4 regions of the Rhizobium sp. 10N414 genome follow, and region 3 is predicted to be linked to each of the others. Evidence: predicted binding sites of a transcription regulator. Region 3 holds the regulator's gene; each other region holds the start of a gene.
The links. Region 3 encodes LexA, which represses DNA repair genes until DNA is damaged. Its sites were predicted from a motif close to TGTTCNNNNTGTGTTCNG; they were not measured.

Region 1: AC1DE4_RS01235 (DNA recombination protein RmuC) is a predicted target of LexA. The motif match lies at 1,529-1,546, and genes of this name have one in related genera.
Region 2: recA (recombinase RecA) is a predicted target of LexA. The motif match lies at 2,541-2,558, and genes of this name have one in related genera.
Region 4: AC1DE4_RS12200 (helicase-related protein) is a predicted target of LexA. The motif match lies at 1,918-1,935, and genes of this name have one in related genera.

The regions. Positions count from the first base shown of each region.
Region 1 covers NZ_JBFTIN010000001.1:244,024-249,497, forward strand. Annotated here, with positions in the region: gene AC1DE4_RS01230 (methyl-accepting chemotaxis protein) at 1-1,383, opposite strand, end outside; gene AC1DE4_RS01235 (DNA recombination protein RmuC) at 1,579-2,805, shown strand; gene AC1DE4_RS01240 (ribokinase) at 2,854-3,753, shown strand; gene AC1DE4_RS01245 (methyl-accepting chemotaxis protein) at 3,974-5,474, shown strand, end outside.
Region 2 covers NZ_JBFTIN010000003.1:35,315-40,788, forward strand. Annotated here, with positions in the region: gene cckA (cell cycle histidine kinase CckA) at 1-516, shown strand, start outside; gene AC1DE4_RS05160 (pseudouridine-5'-phosphate glycosidase) at 545-1,471, opposite strand; gene AC1DE4_RS05165 (carbohydrate kinase family protein) at 1,500-2,444, opposite strand; gene recA (recombinase RecA) at 2,685-3,773, shown strand; gene alaS (alanine--tRNA ligase) at 3,928-5,474, shown strand, end outside.
Region 3 covers NZ_JBFTIN010000025.1:47,657-53,130, reverse strand. Annotated here, with positions in the region: partial or broken gene AC1DE4_RS20970 (ComEC/Rec2 family competence protein) at 1-2,102, shown strand, start outside; gene lexA (transcriptional repressor LexA) at 2,083-2,799, opposite strand; gene AC1DE4_RS20960 (VOC family protein) at 2,999-3,883, shown strand; gene kdsA (3-deoxy-8-phosphooctulonate synthase) at 3,880-4,725, shown strand; gene AC1DE4_RS20950 (methyl-accepting chemotaxis protein) at 4,746-5,474, opposite strand, start outside.
Region 4 covers NZ_JBFTIN010000010.1:108,846-114,319, reverse strand. Annotated here, with positions in the region: gene AC1DE4_RS12200 (helicase-related protein) at 1-1,760, opposite strand, end outside; gene AC1DE4_RS12195 (DUF3309 family protein) at 2,275-2,430, shown strand; gene AC1DE4_RS12190 (YMGG-like glycine zipper-containing protein) at 2,457-2,720, shown strand; gene efp (elongation factor P) at 2,869-3,438, opposite strand; gene epmA (EF-P lysine aminoacylase EpmA) at 3,589-4,656, shown strand; gene AC1DE4_RS12175 (lysine-2,3-aminomutase-like protein) at 4,653-5,474, shown strand, end outside.

The sequences.
Region 1 (5,474 bases), on a different contig from region 3:
GGTGTTCTCGACCATTCCCGAGTTCTGCTGCGTGATCGTGTCCATGTTGCGGATGGCGACACTGACCTCGTTGACCCCGGTTGCCTGATCGCGCGCGGCAGCGGCGATATCGGCAACGAAGCTGTTGATGATATCGATGCGGTTGATCATGTCGTTCAGCGCCTCGCCGGTGCTGCTGACGATGTCCACTCCTTCGTTCACCTGGACCGAGCTTTCCGAAATCAGGTTCTTGATCTCCTTGGCGGCGTCGGCGGTGCGCTGCGCCAGTTGGCGGACCTCTTGCGCCACGACGGCAAAGCCCTTGCCCGCTTCGCCGGCACGCGCAGCCTCCACGCCGGCGTTCAACGCCAGCAGGTTCGTCTGGAAAGCAATCTCGTCGATGACGCCGATGATCTTGGCGATCTCGGTCGAGGATTTTTCGATGCCGGCCATCGCGGAAACGGCACTGGTGACGAGTTCGCCGGAGTTCTTGGCCTTCTGCTGCGTCTCACGGACCGCACCGGATGCCTTTTCGGCGTTTGCGGCAGTCTGTCCGACACTGACCGAAAGCTGTTGCAGCGCCGCCGAGCTTTCCTCGACGCCAGCTGCCTGCTGGGCCGTCCGCAAAGCAAGGTCATCGGAGGCCTTGGCGATCACGTCCGTACCCCTCAGGATCTCGCCCGAGGTTGCCCGCACCGAGCCAAAGGACGCGCGAAGAGCGGCGACGGCGCGGTTATAGTCGTCGGCCATGGCTTTGAAATTACCGGGGAGATCTGGCGGCAGCGTGGCCTCGAGATCGCCGTTCGACAGCGCCTCCAGACCGCGGCGAAGATGATCGAGCGCAACGGCCTGGTCCTGCTCGGCCTTTACGCGCTCTTCTTCCAGCTTGCGTCGCTTCTCTTCGAGCGCTTCCAGATAGACCGAGATCGAATAGTCCATATCGAGCATCGCGGCCTTGATGACCGCTGAAAGCTTCTCGGCCAGCACCTTGCCCTGCTGCCTGGCGAACATGGAGGGCCACTGCTTGGCCATCAGGCCCTTCACGAGTTCGCTCATCAGCAGCGCGTAGCCACCGATATACCAGCGAGGCTCGAGGCCAATACGGGCATGGGTCTTGCCCACCGTGACCACGCCTTTGACGTAGGTTTCGTCGAAGTTGCCGCCAGCCAGATTGGCCCAGTGGTCTTCCTGGCGCTTCTTGGCATGTCCCATATGCGCTTTTTCGGCAAAGAAGCTTGCGACCTCAGACGTCCTTGCCAGCTTCGCGTAAAACTTGTCGAGAGCGCCGCCGAGCAACTCCGAGATTGCCGGGCGCATCTCACGCAGCGCCGCGCGGGCTCCGTCGTCCAGCTCGATGAAATCGAGGCGTTGCTTGAGCGTGCTGTCGGACTGCTGGCTGGTCATGATCTCTCTGCTTTGTAATTGATGCAAAAGGGAATTTGACCTGACCTTTTACGCAATATGGTTGAGCAAAGGTTAAATGAACTTGAGATTTGTCAACTGTCGTTTGTTCCCTCTACGAGCCAATCCTTTGGGAAGGCTTGCGAGTTGTTCACGTTTTGATCTAGCCATCCCACACGAGTTTGTTATGGTGGCGAAATGAACACCAGCTCTGAGTCGTTTCTCCTCGCCCTTTCCCGTATCAGTCCTGCCACGCTGGCGCTCGCCGGAGGCGCAATCGCGGCTCTGGTCTTGTTGCTGATCCTCCTTCTCGTCCGCAGCGGGCAGGTGCGGCGCGAGCAGGCCGAGGTAGCGAGCCTCCGTGCCGCCGAGACGGATGCTCGAATGGCCGAACTTCTGAAAATCCAGGCGGAAATGCACGGGCGCATGTCGACAATGGCCGAAGTGTTCGGCTCGAGGCAGTCCGAGCTCAACCAGGCGATCAACCAGCGTCTCGATGGTATGTCGCAGCGCGTCAGTTCGACGATCAGCGAGCAGACCAAATCGACGCACGAGAACCTGCAGCGGCTGCAGGAGCGTCTTGCCGTCATCGATGCCGCCCAGAACAACATCCAGACACTGGCGAAAGATGTCGTCGGTTTGCAGGCGATCCTCTCCAACAAGCAGACACGCGGCGCTTTCGGCCAATCGCGCATGGAGACGATTGTCGCCGACGGCCTTCCGATGGGGGCCTATGCCTTCCAACAGACGCTTTCCAATGGCTCGCGCCCGGACTGCACCATTCGCATGCCCAACGGCGCACCACCGCTGGTGGTCGACGCGAAGTTCCCGCTTGAAGCCTGGAACGCGATCCGGGACGCCGGCGGACCTGACGGAGCCAAGGTCGCCTCGCAGCAGTTCCGCCGCGACATGGAAACGCACATCCGCGATATCTCCGAGAAATATCTGATCCAGGGCGAGACGCAGGACACGGCCTTCATGTTCGTGCCGTCGGAATCGATCTTCGCGGAGATCCACGAGAATTTCGAAGCGATCGTGCAGAAGGCGCACCGGTCGCGCATCGTCATCGTGTCGCCTTCGCTGCTGATGCTCTCCATCCAGGTTATTCAGGCAGTCCTGAAAGATCAGCGGATGCGGGCCCAGGCACACGTCATCCAGGGCGAAGTCGCGAACCTGATGGACGATCTCGGCCGTCTCGACGAGCGTGTTCGCAAGCTGCAGAGCCATTTTTCCATGACGCAAAGAGATGTCGACCAGATCCTCACCTCCACCGATAAGCTCACCAAGCGCGGCGCGAAAATCGAAGCTCTGGAGTTCGAGGGCGGCGACAACAGCAAGGCCGCGGCGCGGGACGGTGATGGCGCGCCAAAATCCGTCGACAGCCGCAGCGGGCTTCTGAAGCTCAGAGTGGTTGACGACGAGTAAGCCCTTCAGGCAGTGTCGCGCTCAAGAAAAGCATTGGACAGGACACTCATGATCACAGTCTTCGGCTCCATCAACATGGACCTCATCGCCACCACCGCGCGCTTGCCGAAGCCCGGCGAAACGGTTGCCGGCAACGGCTTCTCAACGGCAGCAGGCGGCAAGGGCGCCAATCAGGCACTTGCGGCGCGACGCGCCGGCCGAACCGTTCACATGGCGGGAGCCGTCGGCCGCGACGCCTTTGCGGAGCCGGCGGTTGCTCTCTTGAAGGACGCCGGCACTGGACTTGAAACCGTCAAGCAGGTCGACGAGCCGACCGGAACCGCACTGATCCTCGTCGGCGGTGACGGCGAGAACATGATTGCCGTTGTGCCTGGCGCAAACGGCACGATGACGCCGGCCGATGCCGACGTCGCGATCGACGCGATGAAGGAGGGCGACATCCTGATGCTGCAGCTCGAGGTGCCCGTTCCGGCCGTCGAGCGGGCGCTGGCCGCGGCGCGCGCCAAGAGTGTCACGTCCATCCTCAACCTGGCCCCACTGATCGAAGACGCTCCACGCCTCGGCCGCCTTGCCGACATCGTGATCGCGAACGAAACCGAGTTCGAGCGTCTTGCCGGCCAGGAAAACATGGGCACGGCGGATCGCGAGGCCGCGCTGAAACGACTCAATGCGGAGACGGGGCAAACCCTGATCGTGACGCTCGGCGCAGACGGCGTCATCGCAATCCGCGACGGCGTCATCTCCCGTGCGAAGGGATTGAAGATCGAGCCTGTCGATACAGTCGGTGCCGGCGACACGTTCTGCGGCTATTTCGCCGCGAGCCTGGACGAAGGCCTCGATTTCGAGGCATCGCTGCGGCGGGCCGCCGTCGCAGGATCGCTCGCCTGCCTCAAGCAAGGCGCTCAGCCATCGATCCCATCAAGCGCCGAAGTCGCAAACGAGCTATAGGGCAATTCGCCCCGCGACATATCGGGGCGGTTTGCCGTATGCAGCGTCTGTTTTCATTAGATTTCATTCGAATTTAATAGGTTTCCGGCGATGTTCCAGCCATCGCCGGCCTTCGCCAAGGGGTCGGCTTCTGTCACGGCTGCTCCATGAGGGGGCGACGCCTTCGTCCCCTGTGCCGATGAATGCCCCGTACGGCACATCCTTGCTTCCCGAGGAATACATGTTCATCTTTCGCATGAAATCGCTTGCAGCCAAGCTTATCCTCATTACGGGCGTTGCCATCGCCCTCGTCCTCCTCATTTCCAACTTCCTCCTCATCGGCGAGACGCGCAACCGCGTGCGGACCCTCACCATGGACCAAGCTAATCTCGAGGCGAAGGCTATCGCCAACGAGGTTGCCTCATCCGTCGGCGAGCTGGCAGGGGCCGCGCGCTCGATGGCCGGCACGATCGGTCATGGTCAGGAGGGCAAATATCTCGACCGCAAGGCCGTTCTGGACATGCTGAAGGCAAACGTCGAGCGGAACCAGTTTGCCTTCGGCAGCTGGTTTGCCGAAGAGCCGAACGCCTTCGACGGCCAGTCGCCGTCCATGGCCGGCAAGGCCGAATTCGGCGCAGCCAAGGATGGCACATTCAACCCGTACTGGACGAAGAGCAAGGACGGCGGCTTCAGCTTCTCCACCTTCGATTCCGACTATAAGGCTGCCTGGTACGCGCTCGCCGCAGAAAGCAAGAAGGGCGCGCTGTCGCCGCCTTATGCCGAGACGACGACCGGCGAGAATACCACGATGACGTCCATTGCCTATCCGGTGTTCTCGGGTGGCAAGATGATCGGCGTCAGCGGCGTCGACATCTCCCTCAAATCGCTCCGCGATAAGCTTTCGACGCTCCACCCCTTCGGCTCTGGCCGCGTTACGCTGCTCTCGCAGACCGGCAAATGGATTGTCTCGCCGATTCCCGAGCTTTCCATGAAGGACTATGACGGCGAAGGCACAGATGCCGTGAAGAGCGCGCTTTCGACGCTACAGCCAGCCGTCGTCAAGGACCTGAGCTACGATAGCTACGAGCCCTTCGACCGCGTCGTCTATCCCTTTGCCCTGCCCGACGTGAACACGACCTGGGTCATCCTCGTCGACGTCCCGCACTCGGCCATCAACGCGCCTGTTCAAGATCAAACCTCCATGATGGTTGTCGCCGGCATTCTCGTGCTCGCAGCCGTCATGATTGCCCTCTACCTAGCCGTCCGTTCCCTCGTCCAGCGTCCGATCGGCGGTCTCGTCGCCAGCGTCAAGGCACTCAGCGACGGCAAGTACGAGCAGCCGGTAGCCGGTCAGGATCGCGCTGACGAGATCGGCGCCGTGGCCAAGGCTCTTGAGGGCTTCCGCTTCGCACTCGCCGACACGCAGCGTCTTGAGGCCGAGGCAAACAACCAGCGCGATGCAGCCGAAACCGAGCGTGGCCGCTCGGAAGCCGAGCGGCATCAGTCGATCACGCTGCAGCGTCATATCGTGTCGATCGTCGGCTCCGGCCTGTCCGAATTGTCCCAGGGCAACCTCGGCCATCGCATCACCGAGGACTTCCCGGGCGAATACGCCAAGCTGAAGCAGGACTTCAACGCGGCTCTCGAAAGCCTCGAGGAAACCATCAACACGATGAACCTCAGCGTCGTGAACATCGGCTCCGGTACAAGCGAAATCAGCGGCAGCGCCTCCGACCTCGCCA
Region 2 (5,474 bases), on a different contig from region 3:
GTTGGCAAAGGCACGACGTTCCGCGTCTTCCTGCCGCGCCACATTGTCGAGCCAGCGGTTGCCGCGGAAGGCGATGCCGTCACGCCTACTATCGGCACACCTGCGGAACAGGCGCCCACCGCGGTGGAGCAGCCCGAGGATCTGACAGGCTCGGCTGTGATCCTGCTGGTCGAGGATGAGGAAGCGGTGCGTCGCGGCGGCAAGCGCATGCTTGAGACGCGCGGCTATACAGTTTACGAGGCCGGGTCCGGCGTCGAGGCGCTCGATATCATGGACGAGCTCGCGGGTAAGGTCGACATTGTCGTTTCGGATGTCGTGATGCCGGAGATGGATGGTCCATCGCTGCTGCGCGAACTGCGCAAGAACTATCCGAACCTGAAATTCATCTTCGTTTCAGGCTATGCCGAAGACGCGTTTGCCCGCAACCTGCCGCCGGATTCCAAGTTCGGCTTCCTGCCGAAGCCGTTCTCCCTCAAGCAGCTTGCCGTCGTCGTCAAGGAGACGCTGGACAGTTAAGGGGCGCCGCAGCGCCCCTTCTTCAAACTCAGCCAGCCAGCGCGACGGCAATTTCTGCCGCGAGTCGAGCATTGTTTTCCACCAACGCAATGTTGGTCTTTAGGCTCTGGCCGTCGGTCAGGTTGAAGATCGTGCTGAGCAGGTAAGGGGTTACTTCCTTGCCGCTGATTTCGTCGCGCTCGGCGCTGTCGAGGGCGCGCTCGATATAGATTTCCATTTCCTCGCGGGGGATCTCGTCTGCCTCCGGCACCGGATTGGCAATGAGCATGCCGCCGTCAATGCCGAGCTGCTCACGTACAGTCTGGAAGTTGGCGATGGCAGCCGGGCTGTTCAGCGTCAGCGGACTGCGCAATCCGGACGAGCGTGACCAGAAGGCCGGGAATTCCTCGCTCTCGTAGGTGACGACAGGCACGCCCGCGGTCTCCAGGACTTCAAGGGTCTTCGGTATATCGAGGATCGCCTTGGCGCCGGCACAAACGACGATGACGCTGGTGCGGCCGAGTTCCTCGAGGTCAGCGGAGATATCGAAGCTTTCTTCCGCGCCGCGGTGGACGCCACCGATGCCACCCGTTGCAAAGACCTTGATGCCGGCACGCTCGGCGGCGATCATCGTTGCTGCGACGGTCGTTGCGCCGTGACGGCGCTCGGCGATCGCAAAGGCGAGATCGGCGCGCGAAACCTTGAGGACGTCCTTGGCCTGCGCCAATTGCTCCAACTGGTCGGATTCGAGGCCGATATGCAGCGTACCGTGAATGACCGCGATGGTGGCTGGGACCGCGCCCTGCTCACGAATGAGCGCCTCGACGCTGCGGGCCATCTCGATGTTGCCAGGGTAGGGCATGCCATGGGTGATGATGGTCGATTCAAGCGCCACGATCGGCGCGCCGCGCTGCTTGGCGCTTGCGACTTCCTTGGAGTAGGCGATCGGCAGGAGGGGGGAGATCGGTTTCGTCATTGTCGCTTCCATTTCATCGGTATTGCCTTCAATGCAAAATTCTCGCCGGCGGAACAAGGGAAAGTGTCTCCCTCACGAGATCTGGGGAGAGGTTTTCATTGACGGCATGCGGCGATTGTACGGTAAGTGCCGCGGCCGCGGCGCCCTCCCTGATGGCATCGGCCAAGGAAATTCCACGCATCAATCCGGAGATAACGCCGGCTGCAAGCGAGTCACCCGCACCGGTGACATCCGCGACATCTTCGAGGTTTGCCGGCTGCTGGGCAACAACATGGCGATCCGCGAAGGCGATCAGCTCGCGTTGGCCGCGGGTGACGACGCCACCGCGTAAACCGATGTCACCCAGCAGTGACGGCCAGTGCGCGGGATCGTTTGGGCGCTCGCCGCTCAATGCGGCAGCCTCGGCCTCGTTGAGGAAAAGATAGTCGATCCCTTCGATGCATGGTTTGAGCTTGAGGGCCTTCGCGGGCGAGATGGCGATCGCGCCCACCGGCTTGCCGAGAGCTTTTGCGCGCTCGACGATCGATGCCAGCGTCTCTGCCGGCAGGTTGGCATCAATGAGAATGAAATCGGTGGCGGCAAAGGCGTCACGTACGGCACGGATCGAAAGGCGCCGCGGCACAAACATCCGATAGAGATCCATGTCGGCAAGCGCAATCACGAGGTTTCCGTCGTTCTCGATGATTGCGGTGTAACTCGGCGTCTTCCGATCCAGGAAAATGAAGGGGCGATCATGAACCCCAGCGAAGTCGGCCGCCTCGCCGACCATCTCGCCGATCGGATCGCCGCCACGCGGTGAAATCATCGTCACATCGAAGCCCAACCTGGCAAGGTTGCGCGCCGCATTGAAGCCGCCGCCGCCCGGCTCCTCAAACCATGAGCCTGGATTGCTGGCGCCGAGCACGGTGTCACCTGAGATGCGTCCGCGCCTGTCGATGTGGGCTCCGCCGAGGACAAGAATCTTCCGCTTCATTTCATCGTCCCGCATGGTCGAAAGATACGAATCGTCCTGCCGCCGCTGGTCGGCTGGCGACCAGAGCGCTATATCTAAGCCGTTGCATTCCATCACGAAAACAAATGTAGAACACTGGCAATTTTACCTTTTTGTTTCAATCATTTGCTCCCAGCTTGCGCAATGAGAACAAATGCGGTACAAAATCGCCATCGCTGGCGACATTGCTTGAGCGGCTTCAATAACCTAAAGGTGGATCGAATGTCACAGAATACATTGCGGCTTGTAGAGGACAAATCGGTGGACAAAAGCAAGGCACTTGAAGCGGCACTCTCACAGATCGAGCGGTCGTTCGGCAAGGGCTCAATCATGAAGCTCGGCTCGAACGAGAACGTCGTCGAGATCGAAACGGTTTCGACAGGTTCTCTCGGGTTGGATATCGCGCTCGGCATCGGCGGCCTTCCAAAGGGCCGTATCATTGAGATTTACGGACCAGAAAGCTCGGGTAAGACGACGCTGGCGCTGCAGACGATAGCGGAATCGCAGAAGAAGGGTGGCATCTGTGCCTTCGTCGATGCGGAACACGCGCTTGACCCGGTTTACGCCCGAAAGCTCGGTGTCGATCTGCAGAACCTCCTGATCTCGCAGCCGGATACTGGCGAGCAGGCGCTCGAGATCACCGATACGCTGGTGCGTTCCGGCGCTGTCGACGTTCTTGTTGTCGACTCGGTTGCCGCGCTGACGCCGCGTGCCGAAATCGAAGGCGAAATGGGCGACAATCTGCCGGGCCTTCAGGCGCGCCTGATGAGCCAGGCGCTGCGCAAGCTGACGGCTTCGATTTCGAAGTCCAACACCATGGTCATCTTCATCAACCAGATCCGCATGAAGATTGGTGTCATGTTCGGTTCGCCGGAAACGACGACCGGCGGCAACGCGCTGAAATTCTATGCGTCCGTTCGCCTCGACATCCGTCGTATCGGTGCGGTCAAGGAGCGCGAAGAGGTCATCGGCAACCAGACGCGCGTCAAGGTCGTCAAGAACAAGATGGCGCCTCCCTTCAAGCAGGTCGAATTCGACATCATGTATGGTGAAGGCGTTTCGAAGACCGGCGAGTTGGTCGACCTTGGCGTCAAGGCTGGTATCGTCGAGAAATCAGGGGCCTGGTTCTCCTATAACAGCCAGCGTCTTGGCCAGGGCCGCGAAAATGCGAAGCTGTTCCTGCGTGACAATCCGGATCTCCTGCGCGAGATCGAGACGGCGCTTCGTCAGAATGCTGGCCTGATTGCGGACCGCTTCCTGCAGAATGGCGGCCCTGATGCAAATGACGGCGACGAGGCTGCAGACGGCTGATTTGCCTGACGGTTTCCCAGAGTTCAAAACCGGTCGCATTCCTAATGAGATTGCGGCCGGTTTTGTTTGTCTGCTGGACAGTGGTTAAGGCGAGCGATAAAAGCCACTGGATTTAAGTTTTGACCTGCCTTCCGGCAGCATTGAAGGGCATAGCATGAGCGGTGTGAATGATATCCGGTCGACCTTCCTCGACTACTTCAAGAAGAACGGCCACGAAATCGTTCCGTCGAGCCCGCTGGTGCCGCGCAACGATCCGACGCTGATGTTCACCAATGCCGGCATGGTGCAGTTCAAGAACGTTTTCACCGGTCTGGAGCAGCGTCCATACAAGACGGCCTCGACCGCGCAGAAGTGCGTCCGCGCCGGCGGCAAGCATAACGACCTTGATAACGTTGGCTACACCGCACGCCACCACACCTTCTTCGAGATGCTCGGCAACTTCTCATTCGGCGATTACTTCAAGGAGCGGGCGATCGAGCTTGCCTGGAACCTGATCACCAAGGAATTTGCGCTCGACGCCAAGCGGCTGCTGGTCACCGTCTATCACACGGATGATGAGGCCTTTAACCTCTGGAAGAAGATCGCAGGCCTGCCGGACGAGAAGATCATCCGTATTCCCACCAGCGACAATTTCTGGGCGATGGGTGATACCGGCCCGTGCGGCCCATGCTCGGAAATCTTCTACGACCACGGCGCTCACATCTGGGGCGGCCCTCCCGGTTCGCCGGAGGAAGATGGTGACCGCTTCATCGAGATCTGGAACCTCGTCTTCATGCAGTACGAGCAGGTCACGAAGGAAGAGCGCATCGACCTTCCGCGTCCGTCGATCGATACCGGTATGGGACTGGAGCGCGTCGCGGCAGTTCTGCAGGGCAAGCACGATAACTACGACATTGACCTGTTCCGTGCCCTGATCGAGGCTTCCGAGGAGGTCACGGGTGTAAGGGCCGAGGGCGAGCGCCGTGCGAGCCACCGTGTCATCGCCGACCACCTGCGCTCCTCCGCGTTCCTGATTGCCGATGGCGTGTTGCCGTCCAACGAAGGCCGCGGCTACGTGCTTCGCCGCATCATGCGCCGCGCAATGCGCCACGCCGAGCTCCTGGGTGCCAAGGAACCGATGATCTGGAAGCTGTTGCCGACACTCGTTCAGGAGATGGGTCGCGCCTATCCGGAGCTGGTGCGTGCGGAATCGCTGATCTCCGAGACGCTGAAGCTGGAGGAAACTCGATTCCGCAAGACGCTGGAGCGTGGTCTTTCACTGCTTTCCGATGCAACGACGACGCTCGGCAAGGGCGACATGCTCGACGGCGAAACCGCGTTCAAGCTTTACGACACCTATGGCTTCCCACTCGATCTGACGCAGGATGCGCTGCGCGCCCGCGAAATCGGCGTCGACATATCAGGCTTTACGGACGCCATGGAACGCCAGAAGGCCGAGGCGCGCTCGCACTGGGCCGGCTCCGGCGACAAGGCTACCGAGACGATCTGGTTTGAACTCAAGGAAAAGCACGGCGCGTCCGAGTTCCTCGGCTACGACACTGAGACCGCAGAAGGCGTTGTTCAGGCCATCGTGAAGGACGGTGCCGCGGTCGATGCTGCGTCGGCCGGCGACAAGGTTCAGATCGTCGTCAACCAAACGCCGTTCTACGGCGAGTCCGGCGGCCAGATGGGCGATACCGGTGTCATCACCTCCGATACCGC
Region 3 (5,474 bases):
CGTTGTCGCGCTGATGGCGGGCCCGGGGCGCAGGCTCATTCGAAATCTCGCATTGGCGGGGTTGCTCTGCGTAACGGGGATGTTCGCGGCCCAGTTCGAGACGTGGAGCAAGGCGACCATCATATTGGACAGCGGTGACGACGACGATCATCGGCCGTGTCGAGCGCCGGGAAGGAGATGGCCGTGGCCGGTGGCGTTACATCGTCTCCGTCTCATCGACGCAATCGCCCGAGATAAAGCGGCCACCTGAGCGCGTTTCCATGGTCGCGCGAGGGCAGGCGGAACCTTTCGCCATCGGTGAGTGGGTGACGGGCCGGGCGCGATTGACGCCGCCGGCTGGGCCAGCACTGCCCGGCTCAATGATTTTGCCTTCAGCGCCTATTTCGATGGCATCGGCGCGAATGGCTTCTTCTATGGCGCGCCAAGCGCTTCATCGCCTGTAACCACCGATCAGGGGTCCGTTTGGGACAGCGCTGTGAACTGGTTGGACGTGCTTCGAAGCGGAATAGGGGACCGTATCCGCGAAATCCTGCAGGGCGACACCGGCGCCTTCGCCGCTTCTCTTGTCACCGATGAGCGACGTGCGATCTCGCAGGAATCGACCGAGGCTCTGCGGCAGGCGGGGCTGGCTTCATATCGTGGCAATCTCCGGCCTCAACATGGCGCTGTCTGCCGGCATCTTCTTCGTCGGCCTGCGCCAGTTGCTGAGCCTGTTTCCATCGTGCAGGCATACCCGACCAAGAAGATTGCCGCTGCCGGAGCGCTCGTGGCGCTGACGACCTACTACATGATCTCGGGCTTCGCGGTATCGGCGGAGCGTGCATTCATCATGATGGCGATCATGCTCGCCGCGGTGTTCTTCGATCGCCCGTCGATAAGCTTGCGCGACATTGCCTTGTCCGCGTGGGTGATCCTACTCCTGTCACCATCCGAGGCCCGGGGCCCGAGCTTCCAGATGTCGTTTGCGGAGACGCTTGCCCTCGTCCCGGGTTACGCGATCTGGTCAAGAAGGCCGCCGCGCGAACATCCCTTGCTGCAGGTCGCCGCAGTAAAGCCCGTCGTTTTCATCATACGCTTCTTTGGTGGCATCCTGCTGACCTCGATGATCGGCGGCTACTCGACCGCGCTTTTCGCCGTCGAGCACTTCCACCGGCTCAGCGCTTATGGTCTGCCGGCAAATCTCATGGCCATGCCGGTGATCTCTTTCGTGGTGATGCCGATGGGCATGTTCGCTATGCTGCTGACACCGTTTGGCCTCGACGTCATTCCGTGGAAAATTGCCGGTTTCGGGCTCGACATCGTGATCGCCATTGCCCAGATGGTCTCGGCCTGGGGCGGCAATATCGATATCGGCAGATTGCCGGGTTGGTAATTTCCTGTGGCGGTTGCAGGGTTCCTCTTACTTGCCCTTCTGCGCACCAAGATCCGCTACCTCGGCGCGGGTATTGCGGCGCTGGCAACAGTGCTTGTTGCGGCTGCGCCGAGCGAACCGCCGCCCGACATCGTCATTGCTGAAGACGGCAATCTCGTCGCGATTGTGAGAGGACAAGTCCTTGCACCGAACCGGCCGCATCCGCCTGACTTCATTTTCGACCAATGGCGCCGCGGAGCTAGATCAACCACCGCAATTGTTGGAGGGTGTCAACGCTATCAGGCGGCGGGACAGTCAAGGCAGATCGGAAAGGTTATCTGCCGTGGAATTGCGCAATGCCCGCGATGCGTTACGTCAGGCTGCGACGAGCACTGAGAACCGATTTGTATGCCTGAAAGGCGCCTGGTGCACAGCCACGCACGATAGCGGCTACGTCGTGACGATCGTCGAAAATCCCGCTTACTTCGGCGCTGCCGGCGATACGGCCGATATCGTCGTGACACCCGCTCGCCTCCGCACGACGGGGTGCCGGTCAGGCGCACTTTTGTTCACCGGCGAAACCTTGCGTCGCTTTGGTGCCGCTGAGGTAAGGATCGACGATCAAGGTAGCCCGGTCGTCACGACGGACTATACGAGGCTCGACCGCCCTTGGATCCGCCATCGGGCGTATAATTGGCGAAGCGGCACCTTTGACGGCGAGCCGCTTGCCTTCAATGATAGCGGCGAATGAGGCCGACAAGCTTGCCCTGGACCTTGACACGGTCAGGCCCGAAAATGCGCGTCTCGTAAGCCGGGTTCGCCGCCTCAAGTGCAATGGAGGCGCCTTTCCGGCGGAAGCGCTTGAGCGTCGCTTCCTCATCATCGACAAGCGCAACAACGATGTCGCCGGCATTGGCGGTGCTGCCGTTGCGGATGATTACCGTGTCGCCATCAAAGATGCCGGCCTCGATCATCGAGTCGCCCTTGACCTCAAGCGCATAGTGCTCGCCTGGGCCAAGCATGTCCGCCGGAATCGTGATGTCATGGGTATTGTTCTGAATTGCCGAAATCGGTACGCCGGCAGCAATCCGTCCCATGACCGGTACAGAGGCAGAACCGCCGTTGTCACCCTGCGGCGCTGGCTTCGGCGCCACAACTGGCTGTGGTTTGCCGAGGCTGCCTTCGATAACGCTCGGCGAAAAACCGCGGCGGGGCTGCAGGCTCGGGTTATATGCCTCGGGCAGTTTGATGACTTCCAGAGCGCGGGCTCGATTCGGCAGTCGGCGAATGAAGCCCCGTTCCTCCAGCGCGGTAATCAGGCGGTGGATGCCTGACTTCGACGCGAGGTCCAAGGCATCCTTCATTTCATCAAAAGAAGGGGGGACACCGGACTCCTTCATTCGCTCGTGAATGAAGAGAAGAAGCTCCTGTTGCTTGCGCGTCAGCATCGAAGTTGAACCCCAGAGTCGTGAAACAAAGCCAGAACAGACACTATATGTTCCATATGTGTTCCGCAAGTACCTAAATTTTCGTAAAACTTGCCTGCAACTTGGTGAGTTTTTGCGTCTCATTTGACCGAAAGCGTAGAAGGGGGTTGCATTGTCCTGTTGCCCGGCGCACATCTTCGCAAATTCCGGAGAAGTTGCCATGAGCGAAGCACATCCGCTGGACCACATCGTGCTGCCGGTTCCAAATATCAGGCTCTCACGCGAGCGTCTCGGAAAGCTGGGATTCACCGTCGCGCCCGACGCCCGGCACCCGTTTGGGACCGAGAATGCCTGCATATTCTTCGCCGACGAAACTTATCTGGAGCCTCTCGGGGTCGCTAATGCCGAACTGCATGAAGCTTCGGCGCAGAAAGGCAATGTCTTCACCGCGCGGGACCGTGCCTTTCGATTCCGATGTGGAGACGATGGCCTGTCTGCCGTGGTCTTTGCGACGGCGGATGCCGATCGCGACCATGCCCGATTTCTGTCCGAAAAGATCAATGGCGGCGAGATGCTGCAGTTCGAGCGGCCGATGAAGATGCCCGATGGCTCGGAGGTGACGGCCGCATTCAAGCTCGCCTTTGCAGTTGACCTGCGCGCTCCCGATTTCTTTTTCTTCACATGCCAACGTGTCAACCCGCTGCCAGCCGACCGGAAAGCCCTGCAAGTGCATCCAAATGGGGTGGTTGGGATCGCAGAGATCGTGCTTGGGGCACCCGACCCCAAGGCGTTTGGACCATTCCTGCGCGCCGCCGCCCACAGCTTGGGAACGACCAATGAGGCCTTCGGTGTGAGTGTGACAACTCCGAATGCCAGAGTGAGTGTTCTCTCCCCGGATGGACTGGACGCCTACTTCGACATCCCTGCGCCTTCCGACGATCGCGGTCTGCGTGGTGTTGCCATCGTTTTCAAAGTCGGCGATCTCGCCGTGACAGAAGCGCAATTGGCTGCTAACGGGATGACCTATACGCGCAAGAACAATCGAATTCTGGTGAAGGCCGCGCCCGGACAGGGCGCTCTCTTCGCCTTCGAGGAGAAACGATGAGCCAGACAAATTCCGAAGTCGTGGTCGGCGAAGGCGCCGGCCGCGTCACCTTTTCGAATTCCGGCAAGCTGTCGCTGATTGCCGGGCCTTGTCAGATGGAGAGCCGCGAGCATGCCTTCATGGTCGCCGGTGTGCTGAAGGAACTCTGCGACAAGCTTGGTCTCGGCCTCGTCTACAAGTCCTCCTTTGACAAGGCGAACCGGACGTCGCTGTCAGCGCAGCGCGGTATCGGCCTCGAAACGGCGCTTGAAGTGTTCACCGATCTCAAGAAGGAATACGGCTTTCCTGTCCTGACCGACATTCATACCGAAGAGCAGTGTGCCGAGGTGGCCACCATCGTCGACATCCTGCAGATCCCAGCTTTCCTCAGCCGTCAGACCGACCTGCTCGTTGCCGCCGCCAAGACCGGCCGCGTCATCAACGTCAAGAAGGGGCAGTTCCTCGCGCCCTGGGACATGAAGAACGTCCTCAACAAGCTGAATTCGAGCGGAAATCCGAACATCTTGCTTTGCGAACGCGGTGCTTCCTTCGGCTACAATACGCTGGTCTCCGACATGCGATCGCTGCCTATCATGGTGGCGATGGGCGCCCCCGTGGTCTTCGACGCCACGCATTCGGTCCAGCAGCCGGGCGGGCAGGGCGGTTCGAGCGGAGGGCAGCGCGAGTTCGTGGAGACGCTCGCGCGTGCGGCGGTCGCCGTCGGCGTCGCTGGCGTATTCGTGGAAACCCACGAAGATCCTGACAATGCGCCTTCGGATGGTCCCAACATGGTCTATCTGCGGGATATGCCGCGGCTTCTCGAAAAGCTGCTGGCCTTCGATGCGATTGCCAAGGCGGGATAAATGGATGGACGTGCACGCTGTCAACCGGCGAGCGCCAACCTCGTCTTTGTGGGATATGCCGATCCTGCCGTCCTCTCCGTGCCTTCGAGAGCGAAGCGGGAGAGCAGGTGATTGAGGTGTAGCGCCTCGTTGCCAAGCTCGCGGCAGGCTGCGCTGGTTTCCTCCGCCATCGCGGCGTTTTGTTGGGTGACGCTGTCCATGGTGTTGACGGCGGCATTGACCTCGACGAGCGCGGTCGTCTGTTCAGAGGAAGAGCGCACGATCGCCTCGATGAGCGTCGTCACCTTCAGCACCTGCTGATCGATACTGTTCAAGGCTTCGCCGGTGCGGTTCACCAAGGCAACGCCGGTTGACACCTGACTGGACGAAGTCTCGACCAACTGCTTGATTTCCTTCGCCAGCTTGGCGGAGCGGCCGGCGAGGTCGCGCACTTCTTGCGCCACGACGGCAAAACCCTTTCCGGCCTCGCCTGCACGAGCGGCCTCAACACCAGCATTGAGCGCGAGCAAGTTGGTCTGGAAGGCGATCTCGTCGATGACGTTGATGATTTCGCCGATCTGCACGGATGATGCTTCGATCTTCTCCATCGCAGCTACGGCCTCGTGCACGACAGTTGCCGAATAGCTGGCGCTTTCCTTCGTCACCGTCATCATCGCGTTTGCTTCATGGGCGCGTTCCGACGAGTTTTTGACCGTAACCGTGATCTGATCTAACGCCGAGGCTGCCTGCTCCAGCGATGCGGCCTGATG
Region 4 (5,474 bases), on a different contig from region 3:
ACACGCGGGCGCATGACATGATCGCTGCCTGCCAGGCGTGCCACCGGGTCGCCCAGCCAACGGATCGAACCGTCGGAGCTGATCGCGAGGTCGCCATTGCCGGCCGCATGGAGGCGAGCCGCACGTGCCTCGAATTCCAGAGCGAGCGCCTTCTGCGAAGCAGACTGGACAGCCTTAGCGTCCGGTCCCTCCGCTCCCGAAATGGGCGTGAACCGGAATCCCGACAGTTGCCCCACATGATGTCCTTCTACGAAGACATCGCCATTTACACTGATTTCAGCTTCCAGCATCGCATTCTCTCTCAGGCGCTTCATGAGCACAGATGTCCTGCGATCAACAAAGCGTTTCGTCAACCTTTCATGTAACGCATCGGACAATCGATCTTCGATTTCCCGCGTCTTTTCCTGCCAGTGTGTCGGATCGGCAAGCCAATTGGGCCGATTCGATACATAGGTCCAAGTTCTTATCTGCGCGATTCGCGCCGAAAGCGTGTCAATCTCACCGTCTGTTCGATCCGCGCGGTATACCTGCTCGGCAAGGAAGTCCTCGTTTACCGTGCCATAGCGGACGAGATCGGAAAAGAGGGTGGAAATCAGATCGGCGTGTTGGGCCGGTGCAATGCGGCGATAGTCCGGAAGCGCGCAGGCTTCCCATAGTTTCTCGACGCGCGCCGGATTGTTCGCAAGGTCGATGATCTCGGGGTAGCGCGACAGCTGTTCCAGCGCTTGCTGGTCGACGGCGGGGAGCGCGCGTGTCAGGCCAGAAACCGTAGGGCCGGTCTCAAGGCTCACGCGGAGCGCATGCAGGGAGCTGAAGTCGAGGTTCTTCGTGCGCCACTGCAGCACTTTCACATTGTCGAACTCGTGGCCTTCGATGCGTTCAACCAATTCCTCATCAAAGGGATCGACCTGACCGGTGACGCCAAACGTCCCGTCGCGAACATGTCGACCGGCACGGCCGGCAATCTGCCCAAGTTCGGCGGGGTTGAGGTTACGAAACTGATAGCCGTCGAATTTGCGATCCTGCGCGAAGGCGACGTGGTCGACGTCGAGATTGAGGCCCATGCCGATCGCATCCGTGGCGACCAGATATTCCACATCGCCGGCTTGGTAGAGTGCCACCTGCGCATTGCGGGTGCGCGGACTGAGGGCTCCGAGAACGACGGCGGCCCCGCCGCGCTGCCTGCGGATCAACTCGGCAATCGCATAGACTTCGTCGGCAGAGAAGGCGACGATCGCCGAACGCTGCGGGAGGCGGGTAATCTTCTTCTGTCCGGCATAGAACAGGTGGGAAAGCCGGGGACGCTCGACGATGGTAATTCCAGGGAGCAGTTGCTGCAGGATCGGACGCATTGTACCGGCGCCGAGCAACAGCGTCTCGTCGCGGCCGCGCAGATGAAGGATCCGGTCCGTAAAGATGTGCCCTCGCTCGAGGTCGCCGGCGAGTTGAACCTCGTCAATGGCGACGAACGCCGCCTTCGTCTCGCGTGGCATTGCCTCGACGGTGCAGACCGAAAAGCGGGCGTTGGGAGGCGATATTTTCTCTTCGCCCGTTACCAGGGCAACGTTTTGAATTCCGACCTTTTCGGCGACGCGTGTATAGACCTCGCGCGCCAGCAGCCGCAGCGGCAGCCCGATCACGCCGGTGCCATGGGCAACCATGCGCTCAATGGCATAATGCGTCTTGCCGGTATTGGTTGGTCCGAGCACCGCGGTTACTCCGCGCCCACTCAGTATCATCGGCTGCGATGTCAGTGTCATGGTCCTGCAGATGAGGCGAGGGTGCCCCAGGTCAAGTCAGCTCCTCTCCGAGCAGCACACACATGGACAGCCGTTGTCTCAAACGCAAGGGCCGATTTGAATTTACTCCGCAGTTTTCTGTTGCGCGAATAGCTTGCAGATTGCTCGTTTTGCGATTCGGAACAGCTTGAGAACGAATCGGAGACGAATCGCAGACTCCGCATGATTCAGTGTTTGTTCACGGCTAAGTATTGATTTTGAATCACTTTTTCCCACAAGATGCTGAATCTCGAAATTCGCGGCATACGTGCAACGCAATCTTGTCCAGGCTGTCAACGTCGTTTTGTCCGAAATCGACGAGCGACATCTGCCCGTGTCTTGTTGTCATGGGGGCAATATTACGCGGCGGGACGGAAAACGGCGTACGATTAGGTCATTTTGCCGCTAAAACCAAACATTTGATACATATGGAACAAAAATCGGAGATGTGTGTTTCTCGTCCATTCCAGGTGTAATGACGTCGAGGACTTGAACCATGCTTGGCACCATACTGCTCATTATCCTTATTCTGCTTTTGATCGGCGCCTTACCAAATTGGGGCTATAGCCGCGGATGGGGCTATGGACCTTCCGGCGGTTTAGGGCTAGTTCTCCTCATTATTGTTATTCTTGTGCTAATGGGTCGCATCTAAGCGACGAAAAAACTGGGAGTTATGTCATGATGAAGAAGATTGTGCTCATTGGCGCCCTCGTCGGCGCACTTGCTTCCTGCACGGCGACGGAACAGGGAACCGCAATCGGCGCGGGTTCCGGCGCTATTATCGGCGGTGCCGTCAGCCATAGCTGGGGCGGTGCTGCAATCGGTGCCGTTGCCGGCGGTCTCGCTGGCGCACTGATCGGCCAGTCCGTTGAACGTCGCGGTTACTGCGTCTACAGAGACCGCTACGGGCGCCGTTACGAGGCACGTTGCCCGCGCTACTAAGGCGCTAGGATTACTATTTTTGAGATCGAAAGCGCCGGCCTGACTGGCGCTTTTTGTTTGAGCAACCGCCGGATCAGCTAACTGCCGACAGCAAAAAAGCCCCTCGTTTCCAAAGCGGCTTAGTTTACTCGGCGCATGCGGCAGACAGTCAGTCTTTTGCGCGCTCGACGTAGGAATTGTCTTCCGTGGCGATAACGACGCGCGTGCCGGCGTTGATGTGCGGCGGCACCATGGTGCGCACGCCGTTCGACAGCATTGCCGGCTTGTAGGAGGACGAGGCCGTCTGGCCCTTAACGACCGGTTCGGTTTCCGTGATTTCGAGGGTCACGTGGCGCGGCAGTTCGAGAGCCAGCGGAACGCCTTCATGGATCGACAGGATGCAGGTCATGCCTTCCTGCAGATAGGCCTTCTGATCGCCCATCGTTTCATCGTTCACGACCACCTGGTCGTAGGTCGCCGGGTTCATGAAGTGGAACCCTTCGCCATCTTCGTAGAGATACTGGAAGTTCACGTCTTCGACGAAGGCGCGCTCGACCTGTTCGGTTGTACGCCAGCGCTCGGAGACCTTGACGCCGTCAACGATACGACGCATGTCGACCTGCGTGACCGGCGTGCCCTTGCCCGGATGAAAGTTCTGGGCAGTCAGAACGACGTAGAGCTTGCCATCCACGTCGAGAACGTTGCCCTTGCGGACGGAAGAGGCGATGACCTTGACCATTAAGACTTCCTTGTAACTCGGCTTTTGGCGTCGTAGAGGACTGTCGATACAGCCCCGAAGACGCGATTGATTGTTCTTTGGGGGCGCAACTAACCTAAAATCCGGCAAATAGCCAGCCCTAGCGTTGGAAGGCCGGCCAGGACGACGCCAATGAATCCCTCGAACGCCAAAGTATCGCCGTGGTGGACGCCGAGCGTGCATTTGGACCGCCGTCCGTTCCTGATTGGGCGCAATGCCATCCAGTCCGCGCTGCGCCGCTATTTCCTGAGCGAGGATTTTCTGGAGGTCGACACCGCGACGCTGCAGGTTTCGCCGGGCAACGAGGCGCATCTTCATGCGTTTGCCACCGAAGCCTTGACGACGGACGGCCAGACTGCAGCGCCGCTTTATCTGCATACCTCGCCTGAATTCGCCTGCAAGAAGCTGCTTTCGGCTGGCGAACAGCGCATCGCCTGTTTCGCCCACGTCTATCGCAACCGCGAGCGCGGCCCCCTGCACCACCCGGAGTTCACCATGCTCGAGTGGTATCGCGTGGGCGAAAGTTACGAGAGCCTGATGATGGATTGCGTTCGAATCCTGGCGCTTGCTGCGGAAACCATGAAGACGGCGCGGCTCACCTATAAAAGCCGGGACTGCGATCCGTTTGCCGGGCCGGACAGGATCAGTGTTGCCGCGGCTTTCGAACGCTATGCCAGTATTGATCTGCTGGGCTCCGTTGCAGCCGACGGTGCGACGGATCGGGCGCATCTAGCTGACCAGGTCAGGAGGGTCGGCATGCGTGTTGCCGATGACGATGGTTGGGCGGACTTGTTCAGCCGCGTGCTTGTCGAAAAGGTCGAGCCTCATCTGGGTTTCGACCGTGTGACCATTCTTGACGAATATCCGGTGTCGGAAGCGGCACTAGCGCGCCCCTCGGCGCGAGATCCCCGTGTTGCCGAACGTTTCGAGGTCTATGCCTGCGGCGTCGAGCTTGCAAACGGCTTCGGCGAGCTTACCAATGCGGCGGAACAGCGCCGCCGCTTCGAGATCGAGATGTCTGAAAAAGCTCGCATCTACGGCGAAAGCTATCCTCTCGATGAGGACTTTCTGGACGCGCTTGCCATCATGCCCGAGGCAAGCGGCATCGCTCTTGGCTTCGATCGGCTGGTGATGCTGGCAACCGGGGCCTCGCGGATCGATCAGGTGATGTGGGCTCCGGTCGCGGAGTACGGCAGATGAACAGTAACGGGCCCATCAAGACGGTCGAAGGGCTGGCACGCGCAAGGCTGCTGGCTCGGAGAGACCGGGACGCGCTGGCTGATGTCGCCGCACGCTATGCCATTGCATTGACTCCGACCGTTGCAGGATTGATCGACCGAGCCGATGATTCAGATCCAATCGCCCGGCAATTCGTTCCTGAGCCGGCTGAGCTGATCACGACGCCCGAAGAGCGCGCCGACCCGATCGGCGACGAAGCCCATAGTCCCGTACAGGGGATCGTTCATCGCTATCCCGACCGGGTGCTGTTGAAGGCGGTGCATGTCTGCCCCGTCTACTGTCGCTTCTGCTTTCGCCGCGAGATGGTCGGTCCGGAAGGCTTGGGCACCCTTGACCCCAATGCAATGTCTGCGGCCTTCGCCTATATCCGCGACCATGAGGAAATCTGGGAAGTGATCCTGACGGGCGGCGATCCGCTCGTATTGTCACCGCGACGGCTGGAAGAAATTCTTCGCGAACTGGCATCGATCGACCACGTCAAGATCGTGCGGTTCCATACCCGGGTTCCCGTGGTTGATCCATCGAGAGTGGATGCGGCCCTGATTGCGGCCCTGAGAGCGAGCGGCAAGACCGTCTACGTGGCGCTGCACGCCAATCATCCCCGCGAACTGACCGCCGAGGCGCGCGCAGCATGCGCTCGCCTGATCGATGCCGGCATGGTCATGGTCAGCCAATCGGTGCTTCTGAAGGGCGTCAATGATGATCCGGCGGTGCTGACGGAGTTGATGAAGGCCTTCGTCGAGACGCGTGTGAAGCCGTACTATTTGCATCATCCCGAT